2 linked regions of the Rheinheimera salexigens genome follow. The main gene of each other region encodes a partner of the protein of the gene in region 2 in a complex. Links are inferred from orthologs where the notes say so. Each region holds a gene or a part of one and is shown on either strand. Other genes may lie near its edges.

The links.
Region 1: the proteins of rne (region 2) and eno are in contact, whole or in part, in a solved structure (PDB 2FYM), measured with the Escherichia coli proteins. The link is inferred for Rheinheimera salexigens from one-to-one orthologs.

What each region holds. Positions count from the first base shown.
Region 1 is NZ_MKEK01000001.1:1,244,378-1,250,939, reverse strand. The notes cover bases 2,693-5,541. They hold eno (phosphopyruvate hydratase), read right to left. Parts: upstream 4,839-5,541; coding sequence 3,546-4,838; downstream 2,693-3,545. Other genes in these bases: BI198_RS05735 (CTP synthase), read right to left, coding at 4,895-5,541; ppiC (peptidylprolyl isomerase PpiC), read left to right, coding at 2,962-3,237; BI198_RS05750 (SEL1-like repeat protein), read right to left, coding at 2,693-2,773. Also shown: aguB (N-carbamoylputrescine amidase), read left to right, coding at 94-990; aguA (agmatine deiminase), read left to right, coding at 991-2,106; more of BI198_RS05750, read right to left, coding at 2,213-2,692; more of BI198_RS05735, read right to left, coding at 5,542-6,532. UniProt on the Escherichia coli protein: Catalyzes the reversible conversion of 2-phosphoglycerate (2-PG) into phosphoenolpyruvate (PEP). It is essential for the degradation of carbohydrates via glycolysis.
Region 2 is NZ_MKEK01000001.1:1,795,699-1,812,615, forward strand. The notes cover bases 9,038-12,913. They hold rne (ribonuclease E), read right to left. Parts: upstream 12,586-12,913; coding sequence 9,238-12,585; downstream 9,038-9,237. Other genes in these bases: BI198_RS08270 (DcaP family trimeric outer membrane transporter), read left to right, coding at 9,038-9,096. Also shown: BI198_RS08245 (sodium:solute symporter family protein), read right to left, coding at 1-887; BI198_RS08250 (DUF4212 domain-containing protein), read right to left, coding at 895-1,158; BI198_RS08255 (PAS domain-containing hybrid sensor histidine kinase/response regulator), read left to right, coding at 1,340-4,906; BI198_RS08260 (LuxR C-terminal-related transcriptional regulator), read right to left, coding at 4,893-5,585; acs (acetate--CoA ligase), read right to left, coding at 5,721-7,676; more of BI198_RS08270, read left to right, coding at 7,924-9,037; 23S rRNA pseudouridine(955/2504/2580) synthase RluC, read left to right, coding at 13,075-14,028; BI198_RS08285 (HAD family hydrolase), read left to right, coding at 14,030-14,710; BI198_RS08290 (Maf family protein), read right to left, coding at 14,781-15,383; 23S rRNA accumulation protein YceD, read left to right, coding at 15,513-16,040; rpmF (50S ribosomal protein L32), read left to right, coding at 16,057-16,221; phosphate acyltransferase PlsX, read left to right, coding at 16,228-16,917. UniProt on the Escherichia coli protein: Endoribonuclease that plays a central role in RNA processing and decay. Required for the maturation of 5S and 16S rRNAs and the majority of tRNAs. Also involved in the degradation of most mRNAs.

The sequences.
Region 1 (6,562 bases), 560 kb from region 2 along the record:
CGGCTGAGCAAAAATACGGCATTTTCGCGCCCTATTTGGCTTAGCCTACTTCTAGTGCTAGCCTATTGGTTTTATTTCTGCTGGAGATAGCTAATGCGTAATGTAACTGTTGCTGCAACACAAATGATTGGTGGCTGGGATGTTGAACAAAACATTCAGCGTGCTGAACGCTTAGTGCGTGATGCTGTGAGTCAAGGTGCACAAATTGTTCTACTTCAAGAATTATTTGAACGTAATTACTTTTGTCAGAAACAAAAGCCTGACTATTTAGATTTTGCTACCTCAGTAGAAGAAAACCCTGCTGTATTACACTTTAGTAAAATTGCTAAAGAGTTAAACGTGGTATTACCAATCAGTATCTATGAGCGTGCTGGTCACTGTTTATATAACACTGTAGTAATTATCGATGCAGATGGCAGTAACTTAGGTATTTATCGTAAAAGTCATATCCCTGATGGCCCAGGCTACAGCGAAAAATATTACTTCACGCCAGGTGATACCGGTTTCAAAGTCTTTGATACCCAATATGCCAAAATTGGTGTCGGTATTTGCTGGGATCAGTGGTTTCCAGAATGCGCCCGTTGCATGGCATTAATGGGTGCTGAGTTATTATTCTACCCAACCGCTATTGGTACTGAGCCGCATGATGCCACTATCGACTCAAGTGGTCATTGGCAACGCACCCAGCAAGGTCATGCCGCGGCAAACGTGACGCCATTAATAGCGTCTAACCGTATTGGTAAAGAAACTGAAGGTGATTCTGAAATAACCTTCTATGGCTGCTCATTTATCGCTGACGAGTCTGGCGCTATGGTACAAGAAGCGGGCCGCACTGAAGAAGCCGTGTTAGTCCATACTTTTGATTTAGATGCTATAGCCGCTACGCGCCGTGCTTGGGGTGTATTTCGCGATCGTCGCATCGACTTTTATGGCACCGTTGCAACTAAAGACGGCGTAACTAAACAACCTAAAACACAAGGGTCGAACTAAGTGGCTTACTGTAATTTATCCAACACCCCTCGCGCTGATGGCTTTAGTATGCCGGCCGAATGGGTGGCGCATAAACAAACTTGGATGATTTGGCCAGAGCGTACAGACAGCTGGCGTTTAGGCTCCAAGCCAGCGCAGCAAGCCTTTGTTGCTGTTATTAAAGCTATCGCTGAGTTTGAGCCTGTTAGTGTTGGCGTATCAGCAAAACAATATGCAAACGCAGTGGCACAGCTCACCGACACGGGCAGTAAATTTGCTATCCGTGTGGTAGAAATGGCTAATAACGATGCCTGGTGTCGCGACACTGGCCCTACTTTTGTGACTAATGCTGCAGGTGATGTCCGTGGTATCGATTGGGCATTTAATGCCTGGGGCGGCTTAAATGGCGGCTTATATTTCCCTTGGGATAAAGATGACCAAGTTGCCAGTAAAGTATTAGGTATTGAACAATTACCCCGCTACCGTACCGATGACTTTATTCTAGAAGGCGGTGCTATTCATGTTGATGGCGAAGGTACGTTGCTAACAACAGAAGAATGCTTATTAAATAGCAACCGTAACCCTGATTTAAGCCGTGAGCAAATTGAACAGCAAATGCGTGAGTATTTAGGTATTGATAAAGTACTGTGGCTCAAGCAAGGCATTTTTAATGACGAAACAGATGATCATATCGATAATATGGCCTGTTTTGTTAAACCTGGCGAAGTAGTATTAGCTTGGACTGATGACGAAACTGATCCGCAATATGCGCGTTCTAAAGCGGCATTAGACTACTTAGAAGCCAGTACCGATGCTAAAGGCCGTAAAATTATTGTGCATAAGCTACCACAACCAGCGCCTATTATTGCTACCGCTGATGAGTATGCCACGGTAGATGATTCTATGATGGCTAAGCCTCGTGAAGCCAATACCCGTTTGGCCGGCTCATACATTAACTTTTACTTGTGTAATGGCGGTTTAATAATGCCAAGTTTTGATGATCCAAACGATAAAGTGGCCGCAGATATATTACAGAAACTGTTCCCAGAGCATAAAGTGGTTATGGTGCCAGGTCGGGAAATTTTACTCGGTGGCGGTAATATACATTGTATTACCCAACAACAACCCGCTAAGTAAGCTTCACGTAATCACTAAATAAAAAACGGTTTGCCTTGGCAAACGTTTTTTATTGTTTAAAGCGCTAGTTTAATCTAACAGCTAAACTATTAGCTAAACTAATAGCTTAGTTAGTTGGTTTATCTTCTGCGTATTCAACCACTGAGTAAAACTCTTGGTTTAATAACGTTTTACGACACACATGAATGCGCATATTAGAACCACGGCGGGTTTCAGAAGCACAACGCATATTTTGGGCATCAGCGCCGTATTTACGTTTATATTCTTGATACATCGGCTCTAATGCAGCCATTTGCTCTTTAGTTAGGTTTTTAGTCACCGCTTCATAGCGCTTTTCCCAGTCACTGGTTTTTTGCTCTAAGGCTAAACGCATCCAGACTAAACCTTGTTCGATATCTAGGGGCACTCCCTCACCAGAGACCAATAACAACCCTAACGAATATTGCGCATACTTTTCACCATAGCGCGCAAATTGCAATAAGTTTGGATATGCTTCTGCAAACTCTCTCCGTTGTACTTGGCCTATAGCGTTGTCAAAGTCAGTTGTATAAAGAAAGCTACGAATGCGCTTTTCTTCGGCTCCCACGGCGTCATTAGCATACAAATTAGGACTAAAGACACCCGTTAATAGAGATGTCGCTAAGGCAACCATTGCAAGTTTTTTCATTTTTCTTTTACCATCATCCGCTGAATTCCTATTCAGTATAGCAAAGTAAATGTTTCATCAAACTTACAAATTGTAAATGTTTATGTCATAGCTATATACGCGCCAAACTAGTATGCAATGTAGATACCTAGGGGTTTAGCTGAATAATTGCTATTATATCCATTATTATTTTTTAGGATTAAATAGTGATGAAAGCCTGTGCTTTACATATTTTAGTGAAAACCCAAGCGGAAGCAGAAAAGTTAAAACAGCAATTAGCTAAAGGTGCAGATTTTGGCAAGCTTGCTAAGCAACACTCCACTTGTCCATCAGGTAAAAAAGGCGGTGATTTGGGCGAGTTTAGTAAAGGCCAAATGGTAAAAGCGTTTGACGATGTGGTATTTAAAAAGCCAGTTTTAGAAGTACATGGCCCGGTAAAAACCCAATTTGGTTTTCATTTAATTAAAACCCTTTATCGCAGTTAAATGTTTAGTGCTGAGTTTTGAGTGCTGAGTGTTTAGTTTGGACTGTGGACTAACTTAAGATAAATTATTGAGGTTCGGTTTTACCCTAAACTAACCATTGCAGCCCTGGACGGGCGTAAATGAGCCCCCAGGGATGGGTTTACGGCGTGTTAGTGTGGGTAAACCGAACCGTATATACACTTGAGTGTTAAGTTTTAAGTGTGGGCTGACTAACATAAATTATTGAGGAACGCTTTTAGCCTAAACTAACTATTGCAGCCCAGAATTAGCGGTAAGCTAATGCAGGGCTTTAAGTAGTAGTATTAGTATTACTGGCCTTTAATTTCGCTACGACCTTTATACGGGGCTTTGCTACCTAACTCTTGTTCAATACGTAGTAATTGGTTGTACTTAGCTACGCGGTCTGACCGGCATAACGAACCGGTCTTGATTTGACCTGCTGCGGTGCCTACGGCTAAATCAGCAATAAAGGCATCTTCAGTTTCACCGCTACGATGCGAAATAACCACGGTAAAACCAGCATCTTTAGCCATTTTAATCGCGGCTAAAGTTTCGGTTAATGTACCTATTTGATTAAATTTAATTAAAATCGAGTTAGCAATACCTTGCTCAATACCCCGAGTTAATATTTTGGTGTTGGTAACAAATAAATCGTCACCTACTAGCTGAACTTTATCACCAATTTTATCGGTTAAATCTTTCCAACCAGCCCAGTCGCTTTCATCTAAGCCATCTTCAATCGATACGATAGGGTATTTTTGAGTTAAACCGGCTAAATAATCATTAAAGCCAAACGAGTCAAAGCTCTTATCTTCGCCACTTAACACATATTTACCATCATGGTAAAACTCGGTAGCCGCGCAGTCTAAGGCTAAGGTAACGTCTTTATCCATAACATAGCCGGCAGCATTAACAGCCGCGACAATGACTGTCAGCGCTTCTTCGTTAGATTTTAAATCAGGGGCAAAGCCACCTTCATCGCCAACAGCAGTATTTAAGCCGCGCTGTTGTAACTCTGCTTTTAAACTATGAAAAATCTCAGCGCCCATACGTAGGGCTTCAGCGAAGGTTTTAGCTCCTACTGGTTGGATCATAAACTCTTGAATATCAACGTTGTTATCTGCATGCTCGCCACCGTTGATAATATTCATCATCGGAACTGGCATAGTGTATTGGCCTGCAGTGCCATTTAAATCGGCAATGTGTTGGTATAACGGAATATTTTTATCGGCGGCAGCAGCGCGAGCTACAGCCAGTGATACTGCTAATATAGCGTTGGCACCTAAGTTACTTTTAGTTTCAGTGCCGTCTAAATCAATCATTATCTGGTCAATATCTGCTTGGTTATAAGCATTTTTGCCTTGTAACGCTTGTAAGATAGGACCAGAAATATTGGCGACTGCTTTAGTCACACCTTTACCTAAGTAACGGCTTTTATCACCATCGCGTAATTCAAGCGCTTCCCGTGAACCGGTTGAGGCACCTGATGGCGCACAACCGCGGCCCATTGCACCGCTAGCTAAATATACATCAGCTTCTACAGTAGGATTGCCACGTGAATCCATAATTTCACGAGCGATAATGTTTACGATATCAGACATGGTTACATTCCTGTTAGAACTAAAAAAGCCGTGCTACTTAACACGGCTTATAAATATTATACTCGCTGCTGCTTTTGATATTTAAAGGCGGCGGCAATAAAACCTTGAAATAAAGGATGGCCATCCCGCGGTGTCGAATTAAACTCCGGGTGGAACTGACCGGCAACAAACCAAGGGTGAGTTGGAATTTCTATCATTTCGACTAATTGATTATCAGCCGATAAACCCGACACCACTAAACCAGCGGCTTCAAGCTGTGGCCGTAAGTTGTTGTTCACTTCATAGCGGTGACGGTGGCGTTCTAAAATGACATCTTTACCATAAATTTCACGAGCCTTAGTGTTAGCCACTAAGTTACAGTTTTGACTGCCTAAGCGCATAGTGCCGCCTAGGTCTGAGTTGTCTGTGCGTATTTCAACTGAACCGTCTGCATCACGCCATTCGGTAATTAAACCAACAACAGGATACGCTGTTTCAGGGTTAAATTCAGTGGAGTGAGCGTCTTGCATGCCAGCGACATTGCGCGCAAATTCAATCAGCGCCACTTGCATACCTAAACAGATACCAAAGTAAGGGATATTGTTTTCCCGGGCATATTGCGCAGCTAAAATTTTACCTTCCACGCCGCGAAGACCAAAACCACCAGGCACTAAAATACCGTCTAATCCAGTCAGCATGGCAACGCCTTTGCTTTCTAAATCTTGTGAGTCGATATATTTAATATTAACGCTAACCCGATTTTTTAAACCGGCATGGCCTAAGGCTTCATTAACAGATTTGTAGGCATCTGGTAACTCTACATATTTACCGACTAAACCAATATTCACTTCACCCGTAGGGTTAGACTCTTGGTACAGAACTTGTTCCCACTCGACTAAGTCAGCTTCAGGCGCTTCGATATGGAAACGACGACAAACTAAGTCATCTAAGCCTTGAGATTTTAATATTGCTGGAATTTGATAAATACTAGCTACGTCTTTTAAACCAATAACTGCTTTTTCTTCCACATTGGTGAATAACGCAATTTTAGCCCGTTCATTAATTGGAATTGGTCTATCTGAACGGCAAACTAATATATCTGGTTGAATACCAATAGAGCGCAGTTCTTTTACTGAATGCTGAGTTGGCTTAGTTTTAATCTCACCCGCAGTGCCTAAATATGGCACTAAGGTTAAGTGCATATATAAAGTGCGTTCACGGCCGACTTCGGTGCCAAGCTGACGGATAGCTTCTAAAAATGGTAGTGATTCAATATCACCCACAGTGCCGCCAATTTCAACAATTGCAATATCATAGCCTTCAGCGCCAGCTACAACCCGGGCTTTTATTTCATTGGTAATATGGGGAATAACCTGAATGGTCGCGCCTAGGTAGTCACCACGACGCTCTTTACGCAACACGTCAGCGTAAATCCGACCTTGAGTAAAGTTATTTAACCTAGACATTTTAGTGCGAATAAAACGCTCGTAATGACCTAAGTCTAAATCGGTTTCAGCACCGTCTTCGGTAACAAATACTTCACCGTGTTGAATAGGACTCATGGTCCCAGGGTCAACGTTTATATAGGGATCAAGCTTAAGGATAGTGACCTTTAGACCGCGCGCCTCTAAAATTGCCGCCAACGATGCAGCTGCAATGCCTTTACCGAGCGATGAAACTACGCCACCCGTCACAAAGATATATCTTGTAGTCATAAGACCCCTGAGACAATGTTGAACAATAAA
Region 2 (16,917 bases):
GGCGCGGTTAAGTATAATAAGGCGATAAACACTAATGCCCAACCTGCTGACCATCGAGCATCAGATACTTTAGGCACGGTAAAGAAACGAATGATAACGTGCGGTAAACCGGCAGTACCTATCATTAATGATAAGGTAAATAGCACCATATTAAGCTTGTTATCGACATCAGCTGTGTAGGCAACAAACCCTAAGTCTTGAACAATCAAGTCTAATTTATGTAAAATGGGCATACCTGTTTCAACGTGGGTGGAAAATAAGCCAATTGCTGGAATAAAGGTATCGGTTAGTTGTAATGAAATAAATACCGCTGGAATAGTATAAGCAATAATTAATACTACATATTGGGCAACCTGAGTATAGGTAATGCCTTTCATACCACCTAGTACGGCATATAAAAACACCACTACGGCAGCTATCATTAAGCCGGTATCGTTATCCACCTCTAAGAAACGAGAGAAAGCAACACCCGCACCCGTCATCTGACCAATAACATAAGTTACTGAGGCGATAATTAAACAGGCAACGGCAACAAGACGAGCCGTTGGGCTATAAAAACGGTCACCAATAAACTGCGGAACGGTAAATTTACCAAACTTACGTAAGTAAGGTGCTAATAACATGGCAAGTAATACGTAACCGCCAGTCCAGCCCATTAAATAAGTAGAGCTAGCGTAGCCGCCCGCAGAAATAATGCCGGCCATTGAAATAAAGGAAGCAGCAGACATCCAGTCAGCCGCAGTGGCCATACCGTTCACAACTGGGTTAACGCCTCCACCGGCAACATAGAACTCCTTAGTGGAGCCTGCGCGTGCCCAGATTGCGATACCAATATAGATCGCAAAGGATAGGCCAACAAAAATTAGATTGATTGCAAATTGACTCATGGCAGGTTTACTCCTCGTCCAAGCCAAACTCTTTATCCAGCTTATTCATTCTCCATGCATAGAAGAAGATTAAGGCGATAAAGGTTAAAATAGAACCCTGCTGTGCAAACCAGAATCCAATGTCTGTTCCACCTATTTCTATACTGGAAAGAAATGGTCGAAATAAAATGCCCCCACCATAAGACACTAATGCCCAGATGATTAAGCTGCCGACTATCAGGCGCAAGTTTGCCTTCCAATAGGCGGCTGCGTTGCGATCTTGATCTGTCATATAAGACGCTCCTTTACTTTGTTGATTTTCGTTATCGTTATCTCGCAATATTAATCTAGCAGTAGATTTTATAAGTAACAGCCCGACTTTAGTCGAAGCTGAGTGTTAACCAAGCCTTAACTATTGACTTTAAGCCGTAGCTGAGCGAAAACAGATCCAAGCACAAAGAGAGGAGACGGTAGTGGCGGCGTGGATAATAGCGGTATTAGCATTGCTATATGTGGGGGGATTGTTTTTAATCGCTAACTGGGGCGAACGGCATGCTGATGATAAATTAATTCGTAAGTATGGTGGCTTAATATATAGCCTAGCCCTAGCCGTATATTGTACCTCTTGGACCTACTATGGCGCTGTTGGTACAGCTGTCACCCTCGGATGGGACTATATTGCTATTTATTTAGGCCCAATATTATTGTTTATTTTTGCCCAGCCGTTTTTATTTAAGTTACTTTATGTCACTAAAAAGCAAAATGTGACCTCAATTGCTGATTTTATTTCAGCTCGTTATGGCAAAAGAAAAAATATTGCCTTATTTGCTTCATTACTTTGTTTAGTCGTAGTCATCCCTTATATAGCCTTGCAATTAAAAGCCGTATCCAGCTCTTATCAAGTGTTATTAGGAGGCGATTTTAGTGATGAAAGTGCCATTTGGTGGCGAGATAGTGCGTTTTTAAGCGCGGTAGCCATGGCGTTTTTTGCTATTCTGTTTGGTACTCGTAAACTGTATTTAACTGAACAAAGCCGCGGTGTTATCGTTGCCATTGCTTTTGAATCAGTGGTTAAACTCTTTGCCTTACTAACCCTTGCTATAGCGGCATATTGGTTTTTATTGGAGCCGGGCGATCCGATATTAATGCGTTTTGCCGAGCACGCGGCAACTCAAGTACCCAATGACAGTTTTAGCTTCATTGAGTTTTTAACCAAAACCATTTTAGCCATGGCGGCGGTGTTTTTATTACCACGGCAATTTCATGTCGCCTTTGTTGAAAACGTCTCGCATCATCACTTGCAGCATGCTAGGCGCTGGTTTTCCAGTTATTTAGTGTTAGTAACTGTTTTAGTGATCCCCATAGCTTTAACCGGCATCCAATTATTCCCCAATGCTTTGGCTGCAGCCGATAGCTTTGTTTTATTAATACCCGCGCAATCGGGCTGGGATACCTTAAGTGTATTAGTGTTTATCGGCGGCTTTTCTGCCGCCACTTCAATGATTATTATCGCTACTTTAGCGTTATCGAATATGATCGCCAATGACTTGGTGATGCCCAGTTTACTCAGAAGTAGTAAAAGGCAAGGTTTACCGCATGATTACAGCTTAGTTATTTTATTTGTCCGCCGCAGTATGATTTTTTTAGTCATGGCGCTGTCGTATTTATATTATCGAATTTTTGCCCGTAACTATGAGTTAGCCGAAACTGGGTTAGTTGCCTTTGCACTTGCAATACAATTAGCACCAGCCGTGATTGGCGGTTTATATTGGCGTCGTGGTAATGTTTGGGGGGTTTATGCTGGCTTAACGTTGGGCTTCTCATTATGGTTCTTTACTTTAATGTTGCCCCAGTTAGTCAGTGCCGGGGCGATGGATAGCAACATTCTGCAAACTGGTTTGTTTGGTTGGTCTTGGTTAACACCACACTCAATATTTGGGGTTGAACTCAACAATTTAAGTCATGGTGTATTATTTTCATTAGGCTTTAACTTATTGTTTTATATTGTGGTCTCATTTTTAACCCCAATGACTTTACAAGATCGCTTGCAAGCGGTGGCTTTTGTAAAACCAAATTTGCCCGTTAACTTGCATGGCGCACCGGCTAGACGAATTCGCATTCAAAACACCGATTTAAAAATTCTGCTTGAGCGCTTTGTCGGGACTAATCGTGCCAATGAATGTATACAAGAGTTTGCTAAACGCCAATCAACTACCATGGTACTGGATGAACTGCCTACGGCCAGTTTAATTGAACATGTTGAACGAGAGTTAGCCGGCGTTATTGGTGCATCTTCAGCCTCAGCCATGGTTAATGCGGTATTAGATGGCAGACAATTAGGCTTCGAGGATGTGGTCACGTTATTTGATGATACGACTCAAGCCATACAGTTTTCACGTAAAATTTTGTTTTCAACCTTAGAGAACCTGAGCCAAGGTGTTAGCGTGGTAGACAAAGAATTAAAGCTAGTAGCGTGGAATAAAGCCTATTTAGCCATGTTTGATTATCCGGAGTCGATGATCAGAGTGGGCAGGCCCATTGCAGATATCGTGCGCTTTAATGCCGAGCGAGGTATGTGCGGACCAGGACAAGCTGAAGAGCATGTTGAAAAACGTATTCAACATATGAGTAAAGGCACCGCCCATGTTTTTCAACGCGTGCGTCCAGATGGTCGAGTGATTGAAATGCGTGGTAATCCGATTCCGGGCGGTGGTTTTGTCACCAGTTTTGCTGATATATCTGAACACGTTACTGCGGTGCAAGCCCTAGCAGAAGCTAAGCAATATCTAGAGGATAGGGTGCAAGAGCGTACGCAAACCATTTCTGAAATTAACCATGAACTATTAAGTGAAGTAAGACGGCGTCGTGAAACCGAGCAACAATTAATACAAGCTAAAGGCGAAGCCGATGCAGCAAATGCCTCTAAAACCCGTTTTTTAGCCTTAGCATCGCATGATATTTTACAGCCATTAAATGCCGCGCGTTTATTTACCGCAGCATTAATGGGATCGCCGGATATAAACCAGCAGCAACCTATAATTAATCAATTAGAGAATTCATTAAAAGCGTCTGAAGAATTAATTTCAACCTTATTGGAAATTGCTCAACTCGATGACGGTAAGTTATCGCCCGATATTCAACAAGTGTCGTTAAGTGATTTACTAGCTCAGTTGTCGGATGAATTCAGTTTAGTGGCTAAGCGTAAAAATCTGCAATTAACCATGAAAACCTTAGATGTACAAGTGATGACCGACGCGACTTACTTACGACGTATTTTGCAAAACTTGCTGTCTAATGCGATTAAATATACTAAAAATGGGCGTATTTTGCTGGGCTGTCGTAAACGCGCTGATGCGGTACTTATCCAAGTTTGGGATACGGGGCCGGGTATTGTCGAGCCAGATTTACAGCGAATTTTTGAGGACTTTTATCGTATTGATGCCACAGCACGAGGCCAACAAGGCGTAGGTTTAGGTTTGGGTGTTGTTTATCGCATGGCGCGATTGTTGAGTCATAGACTGACCGTCAGATCAGTACCGCAGAAAGGCTCAATGTTTAGTATAGAGTTACCCGTCGTAGATAAGCCAAAACGCGCTATTATTACCTTACCTAGCTTTTCGCAACAGCGACCTTTACCGGGTTTATCTTTAGTGTGTATTGATGATGACGAAGCCAATTTAGCGGCGTTAACCGTGCTTTTAAAACAATGGCAAATAGAGGATGTCACCTGCTTTTGTGACGAAGAAAGCTTATTAAGCTATGCGCAGAACAACCCCGCCCCCGATGCCTTACTACTAGATTATCACTTAGCACAAAATGTAACAGGCTTATCAGTGTATCAAAAAATAAAATCAATCTGGGGTAGTGTAAACGGTGTCTTGGTCTCGGCATCACCCGAAGCTGGCTTAGCGGCAAAAGCACGGCAACATGGCCTATTGTTTTTAGCTAAACCGATAAAACCGGCCGCATTACGGGCCAGTTTAAATCATTTGAAAATGTTAAAACGAACGGCAGATAAAACTGATATTAACGATGGGTAGGGGAAAACTCGGCAATAGCTTTATTTACAGGGGGTTCTAATGTTAACCGCTGCGCTTGAATAACCACCTGGGTGCGATTAGTGACGCCCAACTTACGAAATATAGCGGTAATATGAGCTTTAACAGTCGCTTCTGAGATTTCTAAGTCATAAGCGATTTGTTTATTTAGCCAGCCTTCTGTTAAGTAATATAATACTTTATATTGTTGCTGGGTTAATTGGGCTACCCGGGCGGCAAGATCTAAATCACGCTCTGAATCTTGATTCGCTTGCTGAAAAACTTGCTTGGTTAAATGTTGCGGTACCCAAAGCTCACCCGCTAATACTTGATTTAAGGCAGTCGCAATATCGGCAGGTGATGCCGATTTTGGAATGTAAGCCGAAGCGCCAAACGCCATGACTCGCCTAATGACATCAATTTCTTCACTAGCTGAAATCACCACTATGGGTAAAGTGGGGAAGTTTTTACGTAACTGAATTAAGCCTAAAAAACCGCAATTGCCGGGCATGTGTAAATCAAACAATAACATATCGGTGTCTGGGTGTTGCTCTAACGCAGCGCAAGTAGTTTCAAAACTATCGGTTTCAATCGTTGCTGTAGTAGCAAAGCTACTGCTGATAGCATTAATTAACGCATTCCGAAATAAAGGGTGGTCGTCAGCAACGATGAGCTTAGTCATCAAGATCCTCCGGCAATGAATATTTATAATTATAATAAGAAGTATTAAATAAACACTATAATAAAAAAGACCGCATTAGCGGCCTTTTATACTGCGTCTGAGTTGACCTAGTGTCAAGCTCGTAATCAAGGTTGTTTATTTACGGTTCAATCTATTATTGATTAATACTTCTACCACCGATGGATCAGCCAAGGTTGAAATATCACCCAGTTGATCATGTTCGTTAGCCGCAATTTTACGCAGAATACGTCGCATAATTTTGCCTGAACGGGTTTTGGGTAAGCCAGTTGGCGCCCACTGGATTAAGTCTGGCGTAGCAATAGGTGATATTTCTGTTCGTACCCATGCCCTAAGCTCTTTAGTAAGCTCATCTGAGGGCTCTACACCAACACGAGGCGTAACATAGACATAGATGCCCTGACCCTTGATGTCATGGGTAAAACCAACCACAGCCGCTTCTGCTACCGAATCGTGCGCAACTAAACAACTTTCAATTTCTGCAGTACCTAAACGATGTCCTGAGATATTCAGTACGTCATCAACTCTGCCGGTTATCCAGTAGTAACCATCGGCATCGCGTTTTACACCATCACCGGTAAAGTAGCTACCAGGATAGGTGCCAAAGTAGGTTTGCTCAAAGCGAGCATGATCGCCGTATACGGTACGCATTTGACCTGGCCAACTACTCTTAATAATTAGGTTACCTTCACCAACGCCTTGCACTTCATTACCTTCGTTATCCACTATTGCTGGAATAATACCAAAGAAAGGCCGAGTCGCTGAGCCGGGTTTTAAGTCGGTACAACCTGGTAGAGGTGAAATAAGGATACCGCCAGTTTCAGTTTGCCACCAAGTATCAACAATAGGGCAGTTATCTTTACCAAAATTATGATGATACCAATTCCACGCTTCTGGATTAATGGGTTCACCTACACTGCCCAATGTGCGCAACGAGCTTAAGTCTGCGCCGTCTGTAGGCGCTGTGCCATGCGCCATTAACGCGCGAATAGCAGTAGGGGCGGTATAGAGAATATTGACATGATATTTATCGACAATTTGTGCCATACGTTTAACGCTAGGGTAATTAGGTACCCCTTCAAATAAAACGCTGGTTGCACCATTCGCTAAGGGACCATAAATAATATAAGTATGGCCGGTAACCCAGCCAACGTCAGCCGCACACCAATAAACATCTTTATCATGGTAATCAAAAACATACTGATGAGTCATAGCGGCATATACCATATAACCACCGGTAGTATGTAATACGCCTTTAGGCGTGCCGGTTGAGCCAGAGGTATATAAAATAAATAGCGGATCTTCAGCTTGCATAGGTTCGGCAGGGCAGTCTGTGCTTTGCTGGGCGATAAGTTCGTGATACCACAGATCTCGTCCCGCTTGCATGGCAAGATTTTGACCGACATGTTTCACCACAATAACATTTTGTACGGGTGATTTTTCTGCTAAATGGTCAATGGCGATATCAACGTTTTGCTTTAAACTGGTGACGCGACTGCCACGTAAAGCTTGGTCGGCTGTAATAATTAATTTGGAGTCACAATCAAACACTCTGCTACCTAAAGCGTCTGGTGAGAAGCCAGCAAAAACCACAGAATGAACTGCACCAATCCGAGCACAAGCGAGCAGTGCTACAGTAGCTTCGATAATCATCGGTAAATAAATAGTTACCCGATCACCTTTAGCCACCCCTAGTTGTTTCATCGCATTTGCTAACTGACAAACTTGCTGGTGCAATTCGCCATAAGTAATTGATTTTGAAACATCAGGCGAGTCGCCTTCCCAATAATAAGCAACTTGATCGGCGCGCTGGGGTAAATGACGATCTAAACAATTGTAACTGGCATTTAAAATACCATCTTTAAACCATTCAATATTAACTTTACCTGGTTCATAGCTGGTATTTTTAACCTCTGTATAGGGTTTAAACCAATCAATACGCTTGCCATGCTCAGCCCAGAATTGCTCAGGTGCAGTAATTGATTGCTGATACATTTGCTCATATTGTTCGTTTGTTAAGTGCGAGCGTTTGGCTGCAGCAGTAGGTACTGGATAAAGAGTTGGATGTGACATAACTTCCCCTGTGAATTTTTCTTTATTATTGCTTGGGATATTTCTAACGAAGCTACCGTGCAATTGAAATTAGACCTTAGTCTAGCCAACTAAGTTGCACAACGTCAATGCCATTGAATTTACTCATGTTTTAGTATTAATAAACTATTTAATGCGACTAAAGGCTAATTGCCAAGAATAGCATTCTCACTCAAAGTTTGCGCGAGAGTTTATGAATAGAATAATGATAATATACGGAGAATTAACAATGAAACATTTAACAAAGTTATCTTACCTTGCTGCATGTATCACGCTAGCAGCGGGTAATGCACAAGCTGCAGGTTTTGATATTGGCGGTACCACTGTCAATTTTGGTGGTTTTGTTAAACTTGATGCTATGGTTAGTCAGTCTGACGGTGAAATTGCTGGCGTGGGTCGTGATTTTTATGTGCCATCACTAACACCTATTGGAGGTGATAGTACTACTCGTTTTGACATGCATGCGCGTCAATCTCGGTTTTTCTTTTCTACCGCGACTGAACTTGAAGGCGGTGACAAAATAACCGGTCATTTAGAATTTGATATGATGACCAGTAATAATGGCAACGATGAGCGTACTACTAACGGTTACAGCCCGGTAATGCGTCATGCTTTTATTAAATATAAAAACTGGACCCTGGGTCAAACTTGGTCCAACTTTATGGATTTAGCTTCGCTGCCAGAAACCTTAGATTTTGTTGGTAACCCAGACGCATCAATCTTTATTCGTCAAGCCCAAGTTCGTTATACCCAAGGTGATTTCTCAGTTGCAGTAGAAAATCCAGAAAGCACTGTTACCCCTTTTGGCGGCGGTGGACGCATTACTACTGACGATAACGCTATGCCTGACTTAACCGCCAGCTATAACTTAAAAACGGACTGGGGTGTGGTTAAAATCGCGGGTTTACTACGTCAAATCAGCATAGATGGTAGCTATAATGGTACAGCCTATGATGATAGCGTAACGTCTTACGGTGTGTCGGTAAGTACTAAAGTAAACTTTAGTAATAATGATGATTTACGTGTCACCTTTAATATGGGTAAAGGTTTAGGTCGCTATATTGCTCTTAATACGGTTAATGGTGCTGTGTTAAATGGTTTAGGTAGTGATGCTAAATTAGAAACCATCGACTCTATGGGCTACTCGGTTGCTTATCGCCATTTATGGAATGAAACGCTGCGCTCTAGCTTCGTTTATTCAGCATTAAATATTGATAACGATACCGACTATACTGGCAACAGTGTAACTAAATCTACTCACAGCTATAGCGCTAACTTATTATATCAAGCAACTAAAAAGCTCATGGTAGGTATTGAATATAAGTTTGCCAATCGTGAAATTGAAGCGGGCGCTGATGGTGATATGAACCGTGTCCAGTTTAGTGCTAAATACGATTTCTAAGTTGCTAGTGGCTTAGTTAATTACGGTTCTAATTAACACTAAAATTCAGACATAAAAAAGCCAGTTGTTATGCAACTGGCTTTTTTGTTTCTACTATTTTAATAAGTTAAAACAAGGCTAATATGTATTAGCCTGTGTTTATTACTCGTCTTTAGTAGAGGCTTTGGTCATTGGTGCAGTCACCGCTTGGCGAGCAAAGGCTGAGCCAGCTTGGCGTTGTGAACTTGCAACAACAGGGCGTTCTACAGCTGGTTTAACCGCGGTGTTAGCCGTTGTTTCTGGCGCTGCAGCTTGCTCTGTGGCTGTAGCTTTAGTCATTGTAGCGACTACCATTTGGGCATAGCGACTTTTCGTTGCTGGCGCACTTTTAACTGAGTCCGCCACAGGTGCAACAGTATCAGTTTTCACGGCGACTTCTTTGGCTTTATCGCTAGCAACTGGTACTTCAGGTTTAGTGGCTTGAGTAGCGACAGGGCTCTCAGTGGTTACTGATGGCGCTTTTGCTTCAACTGCTCGCTCAACTGTACGTTCAACGACATTCTTATCCACTTTGTTATCAATACTGGTATCAACTTTCGTTTCAACAGCACTGGTTGCTTTAGTGGCAACTGCAGTGACTTCCGCAGCTTTAGCTACTGGTTCAGCGTTTGCTTTAACTTCAGGTGCAGTTACTGCAGCCTCAGTATTGGCCACAACTTCTTGCTTTGCAGGTGCTTTACGACGAGTACGTGGTTTTGCTGGTTTTTTAGCATCCACCGTTTCTTCTGCTGCATTATCGTTGTTGTTATCCGTTAACTCAGCAGCATTACCTGTTGTGACGGCTTTGGTTGTAACAGTTTTAACGTCAGTTTTTGCTGTCACTTCAGTCGTCACGTCTGCTGAAACAGTAGTGTCAGCAGTAACATCTGCAGCTGAGTCAGCGTTATTTGCACTAGCGTCGTTTTGCTCTTGTTCTTTTTTACGCTTTTGGCCAGCGGCACGTAAGTGCCGTGGTGAACGACGATTACGACTACGTGGTTCTGTTGAGTCAGCGTTAGCGGTAGCATCTGTTTTCACCGTTGCGGTGTCTGTGGCTTCAGCATCAGTTGTATTGCTATCTGCTTGCTCTGCAACAGGCTGGGCAACTTTGTCATTCACTACTGGCTTAGTCACTACTGGCTCAGTCACTACGGGTTGTTGCTTAGCTTCAACATTCACTTCTGTCGGTGCTAAGTTTTTCTCTACTACAGTTGCGTTAGTTTTCTCAACAACTTTTTCAGCAGCTACTTCAACATTAGGCACGTTAGCGACTGTGTCTGCTTGCGCTGCTACAGGTGTGATCACCGCTGTGGTTTCTGGTTGAGCAAGACGCACAGATTTGCGGGCATTACGACGTTGACGACGCTCTGCTACTTTTTGTGGTGCTGCAGGTGTAGCAACTGTTTCTACTGCAACTTCAGCTTGTTTTGCAACCGGCTTTTCAATCGCAGCTTTAGTTTCTGTTGTATTACGTGGCGCACGCGACTCTTGTTGTTGACGTGGTTGACGCTCAGCACGCTGATCAGTACGTTGATTAGTAGGTGCTTCTTTTTGTACTACCGGTGTAGCGCTATCGTCATTTTCATTACGACGACGCGACTTGTTATTGTTGTTACGGCGGCGATTGTTGTCACGAGAGTTGTCACGCGAGCCATCACGAGAACCGTCTTTAGCAGCATCACGGCCATTTTCACGGCCACCAGAGCGAGTTTTATCAGCTTGCTGGCGGTTTCTAACCGGTTTAATTGCAGTTTTAGTATCTTGCTCTGGCTCATCACCATTAAATAGCTTTTCAAACCAAGCTGATACTTTCTGCCATAAACCAGGTTGCGCTACTACAGCCGGTGTCGCAACTTTAGCTGCCGGCGGTGGGTTGCCATTAGCAATGTTAATCGCTGAAATAGCCGGTTTTTCTTTAATAGTATCTGAAGCAGGTTGATATAAATCAGAGGTTAACTCAGGTGCTTTAACCATGTTGTAGCTTACGTCTTCGATTTCTTCATCAATACGAATACGGATAACTTCATGATTAGGCGTTTCTAAATGCTGATTTGGGATAACAAATACCCGAATACCCTGACGTTCTTCAATCCGGCGTACTGCTCCGCGCTTTTCATTCATTAAATAAGTGGCAACAGCAACAGGTACTTGAGCGTGAATTTGACTGGTATTATCTTTAATCGATTCTTCTTCAATTAAGCGTAAAATGGATAAAGCAGATGATTCTGTACTACGAATAGTGCCACGACCATGGCAGCGAGGGCAGACGTGAGTCGCCGAATCACCCAAAGATGGGCGTAAACGTTGGCGTGACATTTCTAATAAACCAAAGCGCGAAATACGACCAATTTGTACCCGAGCACGGTCTTGTTTTACCGCATCTTTTAAACGGTTTTCAACTTCACGTTGATGGCGCACTGGCGTCATATCAATAAAGTCGATAACGATTAAGCCGCCTAAGTCGCGTAAACGCAATTGACGGGAAATTTCATCAGCCGCTTCTAAGTTAGTATTAAAAGCAGTTTCTTCTATATCACTACCTTTGGTTGCTTTTGATGAGTTAATATCAATAGCCGTTAAGGCTTCAGTACTGTCTATAACGACAGAGCCACCTGAAGGTAAGCGCACTTCACGGCGGAAGGCTGATTCAATTTGAGTTTCAATTTGGAAGTGCATAAATAATGGCACTTCGCCCTGATACAATTTAACGCGATGAGCAAAGTCAGGGCGGAATTGTTGAATATAAATTTTTGCTTCTTCAAAAACTTCAGGATTATCAATTAAAATCTCACCAACATCGCGGCGCAGATAATCACGTATAGCGCGGAACACCACATTACTTTCTTGGTGGATTAAGAATGGGCTAGGGCGTTTTTTAGCTTCTTCAGTAATAGCAGACCAATGTTTTAATAAGGCTTTTAAATCGTAGTCTAATTCTTCAAACGACTTACCAACACCTGCAGTACGGACAATTAAGCCCATGCCATCAGGCATTTCTAACTGGTTTAACGAATCTTTTAATTCTTGGCGCTCATCACCTTCAATGCGACGAGAAATACCACCAGCACGAGGATTGTTAGGCATTAAAACTAAATAAGAACCCGCCAAACTGATAAAAGTAGTTAAAGCCGCGCCTTTTTGGCCACGTTCTTCTTTATCAATTTGAATGATAACTTCTTGACCTTCTTTAACCACTTCTTTGATATTGGGTCTACCGTCGAAGGAGTAATTAGCAGGGAAGTAGTCGCGAGAAATTTCTTTTAGTGGTAAAAAACCATGGCGATCGGCACCATAATCAACAAAAGCGGCTTCTAAGCTAGGCTCTACGCGGGTAATTTTACCTTTGTAAATATTGGCTTTTTTTTGCTCGTGACCTGGGCTTTCAATATCTAAATCATATAGTTTCTGGCCATCGACCAGAGCCACGCGAATTTCTTCTTCCTGCGTAGCGTTTATTAACATTCTTTTCATCGTAGCTGACTCGTATCTATGCAGCCACAACGCAACCCAAAGGGCACCGCGTGTTCAGATGTTTTGCAAACACTAATTTTTGCAGTCTCACGACTGGAATGTCTGTGGAAATCAAATTGTCACTGTAAAAATGAGTTACAGTTATTACTGTTTTCTTTCTATATCTGATACACATCGCCTTACAGCGCTGCGTTATAGCAAATCTTTTATAAGCTCTGGTTAACTGGAACTCATGTTTTGCCGCTTTGATAATAGATTACGCAACATTATCTCAGGCAAATGGCGTTTGGTTTACGCAGGGGTTATAAAAAACGTTGGTTTTCGCAACGATTTCGGTATGATCACATCCCCTAACGGTGCCGCACAAGTTCTCTTATGTTACTTTGAGCGCCCTAATTGCCAGTTTTGGCTAAATTAGCGTTCAGATTATCCCACTAATTGGCCATCGATAGCAACTGAAATGTAATATTAGCAGAGTATTCAAATCCCATGACTGATGAAATCAAATTACCAGTGCAAATTGTTGAAATTGAAGACGATTTTATTGGCCAACGAATAGACAACTTTTTAATCGCTAGGCTAAAAGGTGTGCCTAAAAGTGTAATTTACCGTGTTTTGCGAAAAGGCGAGGTACGAGTTAACAAAAAGCGGGTCAAACCTGAGTATAAATTACAGCAAGCAGATTCTGTGCGTATTCCACCTTTCACAGTTGCGCCTGAGGGCGAACCTATTTCGGTTAAATTAACCTTAGTAAAAAATCTTGAGCAACATATATTATTTGAAGATAACGATTTAATCGTTTTAAACAAACCGACAGGTATGGCAGTACATGGTGGTAGCGGATTAAAGTTTGGTGTTATTGAGGCCTTCCGTGCATTACGCCCTTTAGCTAAACATTTAGAATTAGTGCACCGACTCGATCGCGATACGTCCGGTTGTTTGTTAATAGCAAAAAAACGTTCTGTATTAACGCACTTACATGCCCAGTTACGGGATAAAACTGTAGAGAAAAAATATTGGGCCTTAGTCGCAGGTGACTGGGACAATAAAGTGCGTAAAGTTTCTGATGCGTTAAGAAAAAACACTTTGCAATCTGGCGAGCGAGTAGTGCGCGTAGATGAAGTCAACGGTAAGCCTTCAGAAACCCGCTTTCGTATTTTACAGCGTTACCAAGAGGGCACTTTAGTTGAGGCATTCCCTGTAACGGGTCGAACTCATCAAATACGGGTCCATACCGCTTGTAAAGGCCATCCTATTGCCTGTGATGATAAATATGGCGATAACGAGTTTACCAGCCAAATGCAAAAAATAGGCTTGAATCGGTTATTTTTACACGCCAAAATTTTAAGCTTTGTTCACCCCAATACTCAAGAAACGTTACGAATTGAAGCGCCGCTAGATAGCGCATTAGAACAAGCATTAGAAAAATTAACGAGAAAATAAAATGAACAACGCTATTAAACCAAGCACTGACTTTAACAGCTCAGCAGTGTCTTTAGTGGTATTTGATTGGGACGGTACTGTAATGGACTCAGTTGGCCGTATTGTCTCATCAATGCAATCTGCAGCGCGTCTAGCAGAATTGACCGTGCCTTCAGACTTTGCCGTTAAACAAATTATTGGTTTAAGCTTAGATCCGGCCTTTGATATTTTGTTTGCAGGATTAACCGAGCCTAAGCGCGATCTGTTACTGCATCATTATCGGGAGCAATACTTAGTGCATGACACAACACCCACGCCTTTATTTGCCGGTGTTGAACAGGTATTGCAGCAACTTAAAGATAATAATATTAAACTCGCGGTGGCCACGGGTAAAGCCCGTAAAGGTTTACAAAGAATGTTTGATCAGACTGGGCTTGCTGCTTACTTTGATTACAGTCGCTGCGCCGATGAAGCGCAATCTAAGCCTCATCCCGATATGCTGGAGCAAATATTACGCCAATTAATCATTCCTGCTGAGCAAGCGATTATGGTAGGGGATACTAGTCATGATATGAAAATGGCGCAAACGATTGCTATGCCTCGCATTGGTATCACCCATGGTGTGCACGGTCGTGATGTCTTAAGTCAATTTGCACCTAAAGCCATAATAGACTCGATACCAGAGTTACTAACGGTATTGTGATGTTTGCAAAGATCCGCGTTATAGCAATGATGCATTTAACGCGGCTCAATTTTAAGCCTTAGCGGGGAAATTAATCGACAAGCAAGACGTTATAACCGGTATTTATCAACATTTGATTTAATTTTAACAGTGGTAATCCAATTAAACTGTTTGGATCGTCGCCACTTAACTTAGTAAATAATGCAATGCCTAAGCCTTCTGCTTTAAAGCTGCCTGCGCAATCTAAGGGTTGTTCTTTCTCAATATAGCGAACAATTTCGTCGTCAGTTAAGGTTCTAAACCAGACATCAAAATACTCGATATGCTGCTGAATGCTATTGTCTGATGCATCAATCAAGGCCAGACCGGTTAAAAATTGCACTTTATGGCCACTAAAACGCCTAAGTTGCGCAATTGCCTTGTCAAAGCTATGTGGTTTGCCGATAATAGCGCCCTGAAACAAGGCAACTTGATCAGAACCAATGACTAAACCATCGGTTAAGGTTGTTGCTACCGCTTGAGCTTTTGCTAACGCCAACCGACTGACCAATGTCGAGGCTAATTCATGCGGATGCACAGTCTCATCAATATTAGGATTTTGGCAACTGAAGTTTTTAGTCAGCTTGCTCAAAATAGCTTTACGATATTCTGAGGTTGAAGCTAACCATAGTTTGGGTATAGTGGTTTGGGTCATTGATAATTAGGTTCTAGCTGTTTTTTGATGCTTACTATAACGGTAATAGTCAGTTTCAGCGAGAAAAACTGTAAAAATCTGCCTGAACCCTTTGACAGTAAAGGGGGGCTTCTATATGATGCGCGCCTTATGCAAAAACTAAAAATGCCCGTTACGTTAGATCCGGTTAAAGCAGCGCAAAAACGCTCAGAGTATGAAGGCTTTTATGCTTCAGAAACATTAACTCGATTACATGAAAGCTTGTTAACATCACAAGATCAAGTAGCGGTTAGAATTGAATGCAGTACTGACCAACAAGGCCTAACTGTTTTACAGGGTAGCGCTTCTTGTGAAGTGAGTGTAAGCTGCGAGCGCTGTGGTCAAGCCATGGATGTTTCGTTAGACTGCAATTTTGCATACACCCCGGTAAAACTGGGTAACGAAGCAGCTTTGGATAATATCCCAGAGTGCTATGACGTGATCGAGAGAGACGAACACGGCGAAATAAATTTACGGCAGTTAGTGGAAGACGAGCTGATTTTGACTCTACCTCTGTTCCCAATGCATGATGAAGCAGCTTGCGCTGTTGATAATGCGGCGATGAGCTTTGGTGATATAGGGCCAGAAACAGAAAAACCCAATCCATTCGCTATATTGCAAAAATTAAAGAAAAAGTGAGTTTAGGAGAAATACCATGGCTGTTCAGAAAAGCAAAAAATCTCGCGCTCGTCGCGATATGCGTCGCTCACACGATGCGTTAACTGGCCCTACATTGTCAGTTGATTCTACATCGGGTGAAACGCACGTGCGTCACCACATTACTGCCGATGGTTATTACAAAGGTCGTAAAGTTAAGTAAGTTTGGATGCACCTAGTGCAACCGCTAAAGCTAACCCTTGCTTTAGATATGATGGGGGGCGATCATGGCCCCCGATCTACTATTCCTGCTGCCCTAGCAGCGATAGACGAATTTCCTGAATTACACCTCATTTTATGTGGCGATGAAGCTATTCTAACCGAGCAATTAAAAATGCACGGTATCTCTAGTCATGAACAATTTAGCCTTAAGCATTGTAGCCAAACCGTTTCTATGACGGATAAGCCTGCGTATGCGTTACGTAATAAACGTGACTCTTCCATGCGGGCGGCCATTGATTTAGTCGACTCCGGTGCCGTACAAGCCTGTGTTAGCGCGGGTAATACCGGTGCACTTATTGCCATCGCTCATTATGTATTAAAAATGCTCGGCGGCATTGAACGTCCTGCCTTAATAAGCACTATTCCGTCGATAGAAGGTGATCCAGTCTATATGCTGGATTTAGGTGCCACCGTTAATTGCGATGCTGATACTTTATTTCAATTTGCAGTAATGGGCTCAGTAATGGCTGAAGAGGTCATTGGTATTAAGCAGCCGCGTATCGCCTTATTAAATATGGGCGAAGAAGAAATTAAAGGTTCAGATCAAATTAAACGTGCTTCTATGCTGCTAGCCCAATGTAATGAAATTAACTATGTGGGCTATATTGAAGGTAATGATATTTTTTCTCGCAAAGCC